Cupriavidus necator N-1: one gene and its partner. The protein of the gene in region 2 interacts with the protein of the main gene of each other region in a pairwise test. Links are inferred from orthologs where the notes say so. Each region holds a gene or a part of one and is shown on either strand. Other genes may lie near its edges.

What was found. The genes of interacting proteins can lie anywhere in the genome.
Region 1: the proteins of dnaE (region 2) and dnaQ interact in binary tests that used the Escherichia coli proteins (3 or more experiments, as listed by UniProt). The link is inferred for Cupriavidus necator N-1 from one-to-one orthologs.

What each region holds. Positions count from the first base shown.
Region 1 is NC_015726.1:2,463,109-2,470,037, forward strand. What follows is about bases 1,979-4,731. They hold dnaQ (DNA polymerase III subunit epsilon), read left to right. Parts: upstream 1,979-2,861; coding sequence 2,862-3,602; downstream 3,603-4,731. Other genes in these bases: CNE_RS11550 (methyltransferase domain-containing protein), read left to right, coding at 1,979-2,303; rnhA (ribonuclease HI), read left to right, coding at 2,375-2,812; CNE_RS11570 (VIT1/CCC1 transporter family protein), read left to right, coding at 4,040-4,731. In the rest of the region: CNE_RS11540 (transglycosylase SLT domain-containing protein), read right to left, coding at 1-547; gloB (hydroxyacylglutathione hydrolase), read right to left, coding at 690-1,490; more of CNE_RS11550, read left to right, coding at 1,503-1,978; more of CNE_RS11570, read left to right, coding at 4,732-4,744; CNE_RS11575 (hypothetical protein), read left to right, coding at 4,746-5,390; CNE_RS11580 (hypothetical protein), read left to right, coding at 5,504-6,067; CNE_RS11585 (cysteine hydrolase family protein), read right to left, coding at 6,123-6,728. UniProt on the Escherichia coli protein: DNA polymerase III is a complex, multichain enzyme responsible for most of the replicative synthesis in bacteria. The epsilon subunit contain the editing function and is a proofreading 3'-5' exonuclease.
Region 2 is NC_015726.1:865,751-873,974, reverse strand. The notes cover bases 2,531-6,578. They hold dnaE (DNA polymerase III subunit alpha), read right to left. Parts: upstream 6,244-6,578; coding sequence 2,731-6,243; downstream 2,531-2,730. Other genes in these bases: CNE_RS04115 (sulfurtransferase), read left to right, coding at 6,452-6,578; CNE_RS04125 (glycosyltransferase family 4 protein), read left to right, coding at 2,531-2,711. Outside these bases: CNE_RS04135 (glycosyltransferase family 25 protein), read right to left, coding at 1-521; CNE_RS04130 (glycosyltransferase family 2 protein), read left to right, coding at 821-1,600; more of CNE_RS04125, read left to right, coding at 1,638-2,530; more of CNE_RS04115, read left to right, coding at 6,579-7,300; CNE_RS04110 (CoA pyrophosphatase), read right to left, coding at 7,313-7,993; rplS (50S ribosomal protein L19), read right to left, coding at 8,147-8,224. UniProt on the Escherichia coli protein: DNA polymerase III is a complex, multichain enzyme responsible for most of the replicative synthesis in bacteria. This DNA polymerase also exhibits 3' to 5' exonuclease activity. The alpha chain is the DNA polymerase catalytic subunit.

The DNA.
Region 1 (6,929 bases), 1.6 Mb from region 2 along the record:
CGTCACGGCGCTCGTCGCGGAACATGTTCTGCTTCAGGTTGTACGACCTGCCGGTGCTCGGGATGAACTGCCACATGCCCGCTGCCTTGGCAGTGGACTGGGCCTGCGGGTTGAACGCGCTCTCGACGAACGGCAGCAGCGCCAGTTCGGTCGGCATCTTGCGCCGTTCCAGCTCTTCTACGATGTGGTACAGGTAGCGGCTTGAGCGCCCGACCATCCGCTCCATGTATTCCGGCCGCTGCGCATACCACTGGGTGCGGTCATCGACCAGCGTACCCTCCAGGTCCTGCATGGCAAAGCCGCGCCGGATGCGGTCCCAGATGTCGTTGGACGGGCCGCGCAGCCAGTCCAGGCCACCCTGGTCGACATTGATCGTGGAAGCGGAAGAAAGCGCCGATTTGTCGCTGAGCGAATTGAGCGGGTCCTGGCGCTTGGCGGTCTGGGCGGTCGCGGCGCCATAGGCGCCATCAGGCGGCGTGGGGGTGCTGGCGCACGCTGCAAGCAGCGCGGCGCACGCGACCACCGCCAGTAATCGACCAATTTTCATTAAGTTCTCGAATCGCGACGCCAAAAGGATGCGTGATGCTAAAAAAAACCGCGTATCGCGTCAATCAGATTTTCCATATAGCCAATCTCCGACGGGCAGCCGGAAAGCCTTGCGGCGCAAGGCCCGGCAGGCCGGGCAGCGCTCAGCGGAAATTGTCCTTCCAGCCGCGCAGCGCACCGAACGCCTGCGCATCGCCCGTGGCGGCCCCGCCCTGCGCCGCCACTGCCGCCCGTACCGCCGGCTCGCGCGAGCGCAGGAAGGGATTGACCTCGCGCTCATGGGCGATGGTGGTCGGCAGCGTCGGCTGGTCCGCCGCGCGCAGCGCGTCAACCCGCTGCTCCCACGCCGCCAGCGCGGCATTGGCCGGCTCCACCGCCCGCGCAAAGCGCACATTACTGCGCGTATATTCGTGCGCGCAATAGACGCGGGTATCACCCGGCAGCGCCGCCAGCTTGTCGAGCGAATCCAGCATCTGCGCCGGCGTGCCTTCGAACAGACGCCCGCAGCCGCTGGCGAACAGGGTATCGCCGCAGAAGACCGCCGGGCCGGCTTCGCCCAGGTCACCCACATAGGCGATATGGCCGGCGGTGTGCCCGGGCACGTCCAGCACGCGCAGCGTCAGCGCCGGCGTCTGCAATGTCACGACATCGCCTTCGCGCAGAGCCTGGGTGCGCCCGCCGATGCGTTCGCCAGCCGGCCCCAGCACCGGCATCGGCGCGCCCGACGGCGTGCGCGGGTGCGCCGCCAGCAGCTCGGCCACCCCGCCCTGGTGATCGCCGTGGTGATGGGTGATTACAATAGCGCCCAGAGCCAGACCGTTTTGCACCAGGAAGCGCTCCACCGGCGCGGCCTCGCCGGGATCGACCACGGCGGCGTGACGCCCGTCGTGGATGGCCCAGATATAGTTATCCTGGAACGCCGGGATCGGCTCAACCTTCAACATGCGCATGCTCCTATGTCCAATCGTCCCAATCATTCGATTGTAAGCTGGGAAGACTGGCTGGCCTCGCCGCCCGGTGAGTACATGCTGCGCTGGGAGGCGCAGCAGTACGACCGGACCGTGACCGACATCTTCGGCTACCACGCGGTTCAGATGGGCCTGCCCTATATTGACACCCTGCGCGAGAACCGGATGCCGTTCTCGGCGCTGGCGCTGGACCCTTCCAGCGGACCGCACGGGCCGCGTGCCGCACATCCCGACGCGCGCCAGCTGCTGTGCCGCTTCGACGAGCTGCCGTTCGACACCCAGAGCATCGACCTGGTCACCCTGCCCCACATCCTGGAATTCGCCGAAGACCCGCACGAAGTGCTGCGCGAGGTCTCGCGGGTGCTGATGCCCGAGGGGCGCGTGGTGGTCACCTGCTTCAACCCGATGAGCCTGTGGGGCGCGCGCCAGGGCATGAACCGGCTCGGCGCCACACCCTTCCTGCCGACGGACGCGCAGCAGATCGGCTTTGTGCGCATCAAGGACTGGCTCAAGCTGCTCGGCTTCGATATCATCCGCGGCCGCTTTGGCTGCTACTGCCCGCCCTACCGCACCGACCGCTGGCTGCAGCGCGCCGCCTTCATGGAAAAGGCCGGCGACCGCTGGTGGCCGATCTTCGGCGCGGTCTATATGATCTCGGCGATCAAGCGCGTGCGCAATATCCGCCTGGTCGGCCCGGCCTGGAAGAGCAAGCCGGCACTGGCCCCGGTGGCATCGCCCGTGGCCACACCCACCGGCACGCACGGCAAGACCCCCGGCGAAGAGCGCTGACGCGGTCCAGCGCCCTTCTCCTGCCCCCTTCAATGCGCCACCCGCCCGGCGGGTGGCCACCATGGAATCACATGCAAGAAGTCACGATCTACTCCGACGGCGCCTGCAAGGGCAATCCCGGCCGCGGCGGCTGGGGCGCGGTGCTCATCGCCGGCACCAGCGAGAAAGAACTGTTCGGCGGCGAGCCCAACACCACCAACAACCGCATGGAAATGACCGCCGTGATCGAAGCGCTGCGCGCGCTCAAGCGGCCCTGCGTCGTGCGTGTCTATACCGACTCGCAGTATGTCCAGAAGGGCATCAGCGAATGGCTGCCCGGCTGGAAGGCCCGCGGCTGGAAGACCGCCGACAAGAAGCCGGTCAAGAACGCTGACCTGTGGCAGGAGCTGGACACCCTGGCGCAGCCGCACCAGATCTCCTGGCACTGGGTGCGCGGCCACAACGGCCACCCCGGCAACGAACGTGCCGACGCGCTGGCCAACCGCGGCGTCGAATCGATCGGCCGCTGATCCCTTTCGCTAACAAGAAACCGCGGAGCGCCCGCGCCGCTCCGCTAGAATGCCCGCCATGCGACAAATCGTTCTCGACACCGAAACCACCGGCCTGAGTGCCGCCACCGGCGACCGCCTGATCGAAATCGGCTGCGTCGAGCTGATGAACCGCCGCCTGACGGGGCGCCACCTGCACTTCTACGTCAACCCGGAACGCGATATCGACGAGGGCGCGATCGCCGTGCACGGCATCACGGTCGAGTTCCTGGCCGACAAGCCCCGCTTTGCAGAAGTCGTCAACGACATCCGCGAGTTCGTCCAGGATGCCGAGCTGATCATCCACAACGCGCCGTTCGACCTGGGCTTCCTCGACATGGAATTCCAGCTGCTGGGCCTGCCGCCGTTCCGCCAGCATGCCGGCAATGTGATCGATACCCTGCGCGAAGCCCGCCAGATGTTCCCCGGCAAGCGCAACTCGCTCGACGCCCTGTGCGACCGCCTGGGCATCAGCAACGCCCACCGCACGCTGCACGGCGCCCTGCTGGATGCCGAGCTGCTGGCCGAGGTCTACCTGGCCATGACGCGCGGCCAGGACTCGCTGGTGATCGACATGCACGACAGCACGGCGGGCGCAGGCGGCGCCGTCGCCAGCGCCGACCTGTCGCGCCTGGCCCTGCCGGTGCTGCGCGCCACCGATGAAGAACAACAGGCCCACCTCGCCCTGCTCAAGGGGTTGGACAAGGCCAGCGGCGGCAAGACTGTGTGGCAGGAGGCCCCGGCGGAAGCACCCGGAAGCTTGGCTGCCTGACAAAAAAGTTCAAAAAGGGCTTTACAAGATACAGAGACCTCTGCATAATCTCATTTCTCTGCTGCACGACGGCAACGACGACGCAGACAGGGGTGGTTAGCTCAGCGGTAGAGCACTGCCTTCACACGGCAGGGGTCACAGGTTCAATCCCTGTACCACCCACCAGACAAATGGCGAGCAACTGCCTAAGTTGCCAGGAAACCCAGACAGCGCAAGCTCTCTGGGTTTTTTGTTGTCCGGCGTTTGCCCAGGTTTTCTACCCTCCCCGGAAAACCGTGGTTCACGACGCCAATCAAGGCAGGCTGGCCTGGCATATTTGCGCCTGGCGCGCATACTTGTCCACAGAACGACAGGCTTGGCAGGCACAGTCGCCCTCGCCCCCACCGGGCCATCCCTATCGCCCATCCGATCATCGACGCAGCTTTCGGGAGTCCGCCATGCCCGATTCACCCAGGACGACGATCCATGCCGGCGCGACCGTGCCGCCGGAGGATGCGCAGACACGGGAGCCGGTGCTGGACGTGGTCGACCGCGTCTCCGAGATGTGCTTCGGCCTGTTCATGGCGCTCACTTTTGTCGGCGCGGTGTCGAGCGGCACGGGCGGCCCGAATGCCAGCCGCACCATGATGCATGCCGCGCTGGGCTGCAACCTGGCCTGGGGCATGGTGGACGCGGTCATGTTCCTGATCCGTACGCTGGCAAGCCGCGGCCAGCGGATCTCCCTGGCGCTTGCCGTCAGGAATGCTAGCGACCAGGCCACTGCGATCGGCCTGATTCGCGATGCGCTGCCTCGCGCAACGAAGTCGCTGGTCACCGACAAGGAACTGGAAGCCATGCGGGCACGGCTTGCCGCCGCCCCGGCGCTGCCGCCCCGCCCCCGCCTCAACATGGCCGACCTGCTGGGTGCCGTGCGCATCTTCTTTATCGTTGTGCTGACCACGTTTCCGGTCGCACTGCCGTTCGTACTGCTGGACGACGTCAGACTGGCGCTGCTGATCTCGCGCGGGCTAACCCTGGCCATGCTGTTCGTCGCCGGGTGGGCGCTGGGCCACTATGCCGGCTTTGGCGGCTGGGTCACTGGCGCAGCCATGACGGCGCTGGGCGTCGTCATGACCATCGCCATCATCGCGCTGGGCGGCTGAGATGCGAGGCGCGATCCTGCTCCTTGCCGCCGCCCTTGGCGCGGGCGCGGTACAGGCACAGGAGCCGCCCCAGCCCGCGCCGGATGCCGCCGGGCAGGCGGCCGGCTCACCCTGGACCTTCTCGGCAACAGGCTACTGGAACATGCCGCGCCAGAGCGGCGACTACCTCTCCGGCATCTTCATCGCGGAAAGGAAGCAGCTTCACCTCGAGGCAAGAAGCAACTACGAGGCAGTCCATTCGCAGTCAGCCTTCATCGGCTGGACCTTCTCGGGCGGCGAAACCATCCAATTCAAGGCGACACCCATCGTTGGCTTCGTGGGAGGCTCCACCCACGGCCTGATCGGCGGGATCGAGGCCAGCGTGGCAGTGAGCAAGTTCGACTACTACATCGAAGCCGAATACCTGGACGCGCGCGGCGAGGAACCGGGCTATCTCTACGCCTGGAGTGAACTTGGCTTCCGCCCGGTCGAATGGCTGAGGCTGGGCCTGGTCGCGCAACGTACCCGGATCTACGGGAGAGACCGCGAACTCCAGCGAGGCGGCTTTTTCCAGGTCACGGTGCGCAGGTTCACGGCGGGCTTCTACTGGTTCAACCCGGGCTCGACGGACCAGGTCGCGATCCTTTCGCTGGGCGTGAGCTTCTAGGCCACAGCCACGTCGCGACGCAACCTTTCCGTTGCCAGCGACAAGGCTTATCTCATTTCCGGCCACTCACCTGCCGGCTACCTTGACTGCTCCGACCTGCACCGGAGCACGACTTGCCATCCGCCTGCCTCCCCACCGCGACCGAAACTGAACCCGCCCTGCCCTGGACCGGCCGTAACCCGATCAGTGCCGGCTGGTTCGAGATGCGCCCGGCGCGCGTGCCGCGCGATGCGCGGCCGCTCTATGACGAAGACATGGATTGCATCATCGGCTACCACCGCAGCTTTGCCTCGGTGGCGTCCACCTATGACCTGGCGGGCGCGGTCGTGGCGCTCGATGCATGCGTGGATGCAGATGGCGCGGGGCGCGCACCGCTGCTGGTTGCCGGCACGCTGTGGCAGGCGCGTGTGCGCGGCATGACGCGCAGCGGCGCCGAGGGCGAAGGACTGGCAGCGCCCGCGACAACGCTGGCGCGGCTGCACGGGCGCTTCATCGCACTGGCCCGGCAGCCGCTGCACTTCACGCTGGCCGCGCTGGCGGACACGAACCGCGGTTCGTGCCGCTGCATATCCTGCGGCTGGCGATGCGCTGCGGCACGCGGCCCGCTGCGGCAGCGGACACGGCACGCTTTGTCGCGCCGATCACCCGGCGGGGCGTGCCGACCGCGCTGGAATTGACGCCGCGACCGCGCGACCATACCGTGCTGCGCGTGCGCACCTGGCCCATCGCTGCTTAGCCGTGCCAGGCCCCTGCGTCTGCAACGACCGTGGCAAAGCGGTCATTCAACGCGGCCAGCGTGCTGCGGTGAAGATCGGCCGCAGGTACCGCGGGGCCGCCGAGCGGGTCAGGCAGGTCGCGCGTGGCGCAGGCAGCGGCCACCACGGTGCTGCGATAACCGTGGTCGAGCGCCGAGCGCACCGTGGCGCTGACACACATATGCGTCTGGAAGCCGGCCACGATCAGCTCCTTGCGGCCGAGCCTGGCCAGTTCGTCGGCCAGGGTGGTGCCGGCGAAGCTGTTGGGCAAGCCCTTGGTGACGGTAATCTCACCGGCCTGCGGCCCCACCCCTTCGATGAAGGCGGCATACGGCCCGGTCGGATCGAACGCCATGCTGCCCGGCCGCCCGTGATGCGCGACATGGATCACCGGCGTGCCGTGGCTGCGCGCCAGCGCCAGCAACTGCGCGCAGGCAGCCACGGCCGCGGGCATGCCGACCAGCGGCAGGCGGCCGTCGACGTATTCGCGTTGATGGTCGATCAGGATCAGGACGGCGGCATCCCAGGCGGAAGGGGTGCGGCTGGCGCCGGCCAGGCCAAGCAGCGTAGTCGGTATAGTCATTGGCGTTTTGGGCTGGAAGGAATCAGGAACCGCGAGACGGGCCCGCCACATCGCGGGCCATCCCGCATGCTAATGCCAAGCCGGAATCCGTGCATGAGTGCGCGTGGCGATCTCGCCACCGGCCACGCCCTTCCCTGTAGCGCGGCAGGCACGTTACGCGTACAGCCGGGCACGCGGTTGCAAACAGTTGCGAATTTCATC
Region 2 (8,224 bases):
CACCACAGCGGCTGCAGGCCGGCCAGCAGCCGCTGCGCTGCGGCGCGCGTCACCACGTAGCCGTGCGCGAGCCACCATTCGCCGTAGCGCCTGACCAGGCGTCGCTCGCCGCCAAGCCTGCGCGCACCCCAGCGGGTGTACTTGTCGACATGGGACAGCAGCACCACCTCGGCCCGGTCCGGATCCAGGCGTGACTCGAGGTCGGCCAGCACGCTTGCGAGGTCGGGGCCGAGCGATGCATCGTCCTCCAGCACCAGCGCGAAGGCGGCGCCGTCGTCCAGCATCTTGCGGTACACGCCAAGGTGGCTCAATCCGCACCCCACCTCGCCCCGGCTCATGGGGCGGTAACGCGCGGCGGCGGCGGCGGCATCGTACTTGCTGGCCACTTCCTCCTCCGCCAGCACGCGGCCATCCACGGCCCGGAACACCTGGAACGGGATACCAAGGCCCGCCAGCTGGCCGGAGATGCGCTCCCGGCGCTCCCGCGCGGTGTCGAGATTGATGACGTAGGCGCCGATCATACGGCTAGCGCCTGCGCGTCCGGTCTTGCCCGGATTGCAGCCGGCAAGAGAGAGGCCAATGCTGCACGCGCAGGCAGAAAGAAGACTTCTTCCATCCCGGCAGAACGGGACAATTGTGCTCGTATCATCAATTTGAGAATCAGGAAACGGCCCGCGAGCCGACTCGATCGCATCAGGGTGCGCGAAGGGCGCCATGCGCCAGTGCGGTAGAATACGCGGTCTCGATCCAGCGCGTGGCGCCGTGGGCGACTCCGGCGGCCCGTCGGTCTTGTCCGACCTGCGTGCCTCCCCTATGTTCCATGAGAGTCTCGGCCGTCATCATTACCAGGAATGAAGCTCACAATATCGGGCCATGCCTCGAAAGCGTGTCCTGGTGCGAAGAGGCGATTATAGTGGATTGGGCCAGCACGGATGACACGGTGGCGATTGCGCGTGCTGCCGGCGCCACTGTCATCCAGACCGACGACTGGCCTGGCTTCGGACCGCAGAAGAACCGTGCGGTTGACGCCGCCACGGGCGACTGGATCCTGAGCCTCGATGCTGATGAACGTGTCACCCCCGCCCTGCGCGACGAGATCCGGGGCCATCTGAAGCGGGCCGACGCCCACGCGCTTGCGCTGCCGCGCCTTTCAGCGTTCTGCGGCACCTTCGTGCGCCACGCAGGCTGGTATCCGGACTATGTGACCCGCGTCTTCCGCAAGGGCCGCGGCCGCTTCACGGATGACCTGGTCCACGAACACCTGAAGGTGGACGACCCGGTCACTCATCTGCGCGAGCCGCTGATCCATTACAGCTACCGCACACTATCAGACGTGCTGCGCAAGATCGACAGCTACTCCAGCGCAGGCGCGCAGCAGGCCTACGCGCGGGGCAAGCGTAGTTCGGTGGCGTCCGCCGCGGGCCACGGCCTGTGGGCCTTCATCCGGACCTACCTGCTCAAGCGAGGCTTCCTGGACGGCAGCGCAGGCTTCGGCGTGGCGCTGATGAATGCGCAGGCAAGCTACTACAAGTACGCCAAGCTGGCGCAGTTGCAGGCCGAAACCGATCTCAAGGCAGCCGCCCCCGAGGTCACCCGTTGAAGCGGCCGGCCGCCCCTCCCCTTTATTCCATGCATCGATGAAAGTTGGCATCTCCTGCAATCGCTTCGGCGCAGGCGGCGGCCTGGAACGCTACGCGCTCGACATCAGCCGCGCGATGGCCGCCCGCGCCGGCACCGAGGTGTCGGTCTACGCGCGCCGCTTCGACACCGGCGTGGCGCAGGCGGCCGGCGTCACGCCGCATCGCATCCTGGTCTCGTGGCTGCCCGGCAAGCTGCGCGACCGCTATTTCTCGTGGCGCCTGCAAGCGCGCCTGCCAGCGGATGAAGTGCTGATCGGCTGCAACCGCGTGCGCGGCTCGGACATCGCCATTTGCGGCGGCACCCACCGCGGCTATCTCGGCGCGCGCGGCACGGAAGCGCGCCGCTCCGACCAGTGGCAGATCGACCTGGAGAGTGCGCAGTATGCTGGCGCGCATCGCGTGGTGGCGCATTCGGCGCTGATGCGCCGCGAGGTGATCGAGCTGTACGGGATGCCGCCGGACCGCGTGGAACTGATCTATCCGCCGGTCGACACGCAGCGCTTCACGCCGGTCGACGCCGACGCGCGCGCCGCGTTGCGCCGTGAGTTCGGTTTCGGTGACGATGAGGTCGTGTTCCTGTTCCCGTCTTCGGGCCATGCCCGCAAGGGTTTCGACCTGCTTGCCGACTATTTCTCTGAATCGGACCTGCCGATCACGCTTGCCGTGGCCGGCCGTCCGGTCGGGCGCACCATCCCGCGGGTACGGGAACTGGGCTACAGCAGCCGCATCGACGCGCTCTACCGCGCCGCGGACTTCACCATCCTGGCTTCGGGCTATGAACCGTTCGGACTGGTCGGCGTGGAATCGGTGCTGTGCGGCACACCGCTGGTCTTTGCCGACAATATTGCCTGCCTGGAGGTGATCCGGCCGCAGGCCGTGCATGCCTTCGCACGCGATCGCGCCGAGACGCTCGACCGCGCGATTCGCGCCGCGGTCGACGCGGCACGCAGCGGCCAGGGCCGGCTGGCGGACCCGATGGCGATGCTCAACTACGATCCGGGCATCGAGGCCCACGTCGACGCGCTGCTAACGCTGGCGGCCAGCGCGCGTGCCGCCCGGCAGGCGGCCTGAGACCGCCGCTGCCGTCGGTTTATTCGTAGAGGGTGCTGACGCTGTCCGGCGACAGTGCCAGCCGCAACGCGGTCAGCGCCTCGTCGGAGGGCACCACCTTCCAGTCCGCTCCGAGCATGGCCTCGCACGAAGCCGCCGCCGACTGGTAGTGGATGCGCACCGGCAAACCCTGCCCGCCGCTGGCGCGGGCCAGGTGCGGCATCAGCAGTTCGCGCAGCATCCCGGTCGAGGAATTGCCATTCATCGCCAGCCGCACCGCGCTGGCGAACTTGAGGCGCGCGGCCACCAGGTCCATCACCGATTCCGCCGTGAACCTCACCCCACCGGTAAACGTATCGTGCCGCGCATTCCCCGTGGCAATCAGCAGCTCGTCCTCGCGGAACATGTGCCGGTTGGCGTCGAACAGCTCGTTGAACACCGTCATCTCGACCAGCCCGGTGCCGTCGTCGAGCGTCACGATCAGCATCTTGCCGCGCTGGGTCATCTGCGTGCGGACGCCGGAGATCACGCCGGCGATGGCCTTGCCGCGCACATCGCGGCCGAAGCCGCCGCCGTTGCCCTGCACTTCCTTTTCCAGCGCGGCCAGCGTGCCCTTGTTGAAGCGGCGCACCTCGTCGCGATAGGCATCGAACAGATGGCCTGAGAAGTAGTAGCCAAGCGCCTGCTTCTCTTCCTGCAGCGCGCGCTTCGGGCTCCAGCGCGGCTCGTCCAGCAACTCTGGGCGGTGCGCTTCGCCGGCATCGCCCATCAGGTCGAACAGCGACACCTGGTTGGCGGACTCCGCCTTCTGCTCGGCGGCCTCCATCGCGATCGGCACCGATGCCAGCAGCTGTGCGCGGTTGTCGTTCAGGCTGTCGAAAGCGCCGGCGCGGATCAATGCCTCAATAGTGCGGCGGTTGACCTGGCGGCGGTCGACGCGTTCGCAGAAGTCGAACAGATCGGTGAAGGGCCGTTCCTCGCGCGCGCGCAGGATGTCTTCGATCGCGCCCTGGCCGCTGCCCTTGATGCCACCCAGGCCATAGCGGATGGTCTTGGAGTCGGTCGGCGCGAAGCGGTATTCGCTGGCGTTGACGTCGGGCGGCAGCACCGCGAGCTTGTTGAGCTTGCAGTCCTCGTAGAGGATCTTGACCTTGTCGGTGTCATCCATGGCCAGCGACATGTTGGCTGCCATGAATTCGGCCGGATGGTGGGCCTTGAGCCAGGCGGTGTAGTACGCCAGCAGTGCGTACGCGGCCGCGTGCGACTTGTTGAAGCCGTAGCCCGCGAACTTCTCCATCAAGTCGAAGATATCGTCGGCCTGCTGCGCGGAGAGACCATTCTTGTCGGCACCTTCGCGGAACATCACGCGGTGCTGCGCCATTTCCTCGGGCTTCTTCTTGCCCATGGCGCGGCGCAGCAGGTCGGCGCCGCCGAGCGAGTAGCCGCCGATGATCTGCGCCATCTGCATCACCTGCTCCTGGTAGACCATGATGCCGTAGGTCTCTTTCAGGACGGGTTCGACGCGCGGATCGGGATACTCCACCTTCTCGCGGCCGTGCTTGCGCGCGCAGAAGCTGGGGATCAGGTCCATCGGGCCCGGGCGGTACAGTGCCACCAGCGCGATGATGTCCTCAAAGCGGTCAGGCTTGGCGTCCTTGAGCATGCCCTGCATGCCGCGGCTTTCCAGCTGGAACACGGCGACGGTGTTGGCAGTCTTCAGGATATCGAAGGCGGGACTGTCGTCGAGCGGGATATGGCTGCAGTTCCAGTCGGCCTTGCTCGGATCGAGGCGGCGGATGTAGCGCTCGGCCCAGTCCAGGATGGTCAGCGTGGTCAGGCCCAGAAAGTCGAACTTCACCAGGCCGGCGGCCTCGACGTCGTCCTTGTCGTACTGGCTGACCACGCCGCTCATGCCGTCGTTCTGCGCGCCCTGCGTGTACAGCGGGCAGAAGTCGGTCAGCCTGCCGGGCGCGATCAGCACTCCGCCGGCGTGCATGCCGACGTTACGCGTCATGCCTTCCACGCGCTGCGCCAGTTCCAGCAACTGGCGAACTTCTTCCTCGTTATTCTCGCGCTCGGTCAGCAGTGGCTCTTCCTTCTTGGCCTCCTCGATGGTGACCAGCTTGCCCGGCTTGAACGGGATCAGCTTGGCGATGCCGTCGACAAAGCCGTAGCCGAGGTCGAGCACGCGGCCCACGTCGCGCACCGCGGCCTTGGCCGCCATGGTGCCGAAGGTGGCGATCTGCGATACCGCGTCCTTGCCGTACTTCTCCTTCACGTAGGTGATCACGCGATCGCGGCCGTGCTGGCAGAAGTCGATGTCGAAGTCAGGCATCGACACCCGTTCTGGGTTCAGGAATCGCTCGAACAGCAGCGCGTACTTGAGCGGATCCAGGTCGGTAATGCCGAGCGCATACGCGACCAGCGAACCGGCGCCCGAACCGCGGCCCGGACCCACCGGCACGCCGTTGTTCTTGGCCCAGTTGATAAAGTCCGCCACGATCAGGAAGTAGCCGGGGAAGCCCATCTTGATGATCGTGCCGGTCTCGAACTCCAGCCGTGCGTAGTATTCCGGGCGCTTCGATTCGCGCACCGCCTCGTCGGGGAACAGCACCGCCAGGCGCTTCTCCAGCCCGTCCTTGGCCATGAAGACCAGGTAGTCGTCCAGCGACATGCCGTCGGGCGTCGGGAACAGCGGCAGGCGCGGCTTGCCCAGCTCCAGCGTCAGGTTGCAGCGGCGCGCGATCTCGACCGCATTCTCCAGTGCCGAGGGGATGTCCGCGAACAGCGCGCACATCTCGTCCTGGGTCTTGAAGTACTGGTCGGTGGTAAAGCGCCGGGTGCGGCGCGGATTGGCCAGCAGCTCGCCCTCGGCGATGCACACGCGCGCCTCGTGCGCGGTGTAGTCGTCCGGCGTCATGAACTGCACCGGATGCGTGGCCACCACCGGCAGTTGCAGTTCAGCCGCCAGCTGCACGGCCTGCTGCACGTAGGCATCGGTGCCGGCATTGCCGGCACGCTGCAGTTCGATGTAGAAGCGCTGCGCGAATACCGTGGACCAATGCTGTGCCGCGCGGCGCGCACCGTCGGCATTGCCGTTGGCCAGCGCCATGCCGATATCGCCACCCATTGCGCCCGACAGGGCGATCAGGCCGGTGGCCAGCGGCAGGTCGTCCTCGCCGGGTTCCAGGAACCAGGCCGGATCGATCTCGGCGCGCCCGCGGTGCTGGTTGCCCAGCCACGCGCGCGACAGCAGCATGCACAGGTTCAGGTAGCCGCGGCGGTCCTGCACCAGCAGCAGCAGGCGCGACGGCTTGTCGCGGTCCTCGGCGTTGGTGAGCCAGACGTCGGCACCGACCACGGGCTTCACGCCGCCGCCGCGCGCCTCCTTGTAGTAACGGATCAGCCCGAAGGCGTTGGCAAGGTCCGTCAGGGCGAGCGCGCCCATGCCATCGGCGGCGGCGGCCTTGACGGCGTCTTCCAGGCGGACGATGCCGTCCACGATGGAATATTCGGAATGCAGGCGGAGGTGTACGAAGCGGGGTGCGGACATGGGCGACATTGTACCGGCTCAGTCCGCTGGCATGCCTCCGATATTGCGTGCAGGCGGCCTCGCGCGAGGGCCCGGCATAGCTGATCGGCGTGCTTGGGAATGCGCGGCGCCGGCGCCCGCACGCGTTATAATTTCGCCTTTCCAATCAGGTAGTTATCGCAAGCCGTCGGCGCCCCTCCCGGACGCGGCCGTGCAGGCGCAGTCTCTCATGCAGATCGTCAATATTTCCGCTTACAAATTCGTCTCGCTGGACGACATCGAGACCCTGCGCCCGGCCATGCGCGAGCGCTGCGAAGCGGCCGGCCTGAAAGGCACGATCCTGCTCGCGCCCGAGGGCATCAACATGTTCCTGGCGGGCCCGCGCGCTGCCATCGACGGCTTCATGGCCTGGCTGCATGCCGATGCGCGCTTTGCCGATATCGTGCCCAAGGAAAGCCTGTCGGAAAACCAGCCCTTCAAGCGCATGCTGGTGCGCGCCAAGAAGGAAATCATCACCATGAAGATGCCGCTGATCCGCCCCGAGGAAGGCCGCGCGCCGTCAGTGCGGCCGGCCGACCTGAAGCGCTGGCTGGACCAGGGGCACGACGACGAAGGCCGTCCGGTGGTGATGCTGGACACGCGCAATGATTTCGAAGTCGCGGTTGGCACGTTCGAAGACGCCGTCGAATACGACATCGCCAAGTTCAGCGAATTTCCCGAGGCAGTGGCGGCCCACAAGGGTGAGCTGGAAGGCAAGACCGTGGTGTCGTTCTGCACCGGCGGCATCCGCTGCGAGAAGGCGGCGATCCATATGCAGGAAGCCGGCATCGAGCGCGTGTACCAGCTCGAGGGCGGCATCCTGAAGTACTTCGAGGAGGTCGGCGGCAGCCACTATCGCGGCGACTGCTTCGTCTTTGACTACCGCACCGCGCTGAACCCCAACCTGGAGCCTGCCGGCCCCAAGCAATGCTTTGCCTGCCGCGCGGTGGTCACGCCGCAGGAGCAGCAAAGCCCGCACTACGTGGTCGGCAAGAGCTGCCCCCACTGCATCGGCAGCAAGGACCAGGCCGCAGCCTAAGAACCCGGCAGCTCAGGCCGCCAGCAGGTGGTAAAGATTGCGCAGCATGCCCGCGGTGGCGCCCCAGATAAAGCGGTGGCCGCCTGTCTCGCGCGGATAGGGCATGGCGTAGAACACCCGTTCGCCATCGACCCAGCGGAACAGGCGCCGTTCATGGTGGGACGGGTCCATCAGGAACGCGAGCGGCACTTCGAAGACGTCGGCGACTTCCGAGGCATCGGGGCGCAGCGTGAAACCGTCACGCACCAGCCCTACCACGGGGCTCACGTGGAAACCGGTGCCGGTGATGTAGTCCGGCAGCGCACCCAGCACTTCCACATAGTCGCGCGCCAGGCCCACCTCTTCTTCCGTCTCGCGCAGCGCCGTGTCGATTCGGTTGACATCCCATGACTCCTGCCTCCCGCCCGGGAAGCTGATCTGCCCGGCATGCGCGCTCAGGTTGGCATTGCGCTGCGTCAGCAGCACCGTCAGGCCGTCATGGCGCTCCACCAGCGGCACCAGCACGGCGGCGTCGCGCAGCCCGCGGCTGCGGTCATAGACACGCGATTCATCGGTCAGCTCCGGCGCCCAGGCCGGCGGCACCTGGAAGCGGTGCCGGATAAAGTCCACCTGCAACCGCGGCGCGCTCAGGGCGCTGTTGCGCAGGTCGGTGTCGATGACGGGAAGGGATTCGGGATCGAAAGCAGGACGCATAAGATCGCAAGTATGACAGAAGCGCGCATTCTCGCGCCGCAGCAAAAATGCCCGCCGCTTCCAACGTTTGCGCCGCGCCAATGCAAAAAGGGCACCCTGGGGTGCCCTTCCTGAGGAAACGCTGGCCGGGCTGCCCCGGCCGGCATGCCCAGCTTACTGCGCAGCCTTGGCAGCGACAGCAGCCTTCGACACCAGCTTTTCCTTGATACGTGCGGACTTGCCCGAACGCTG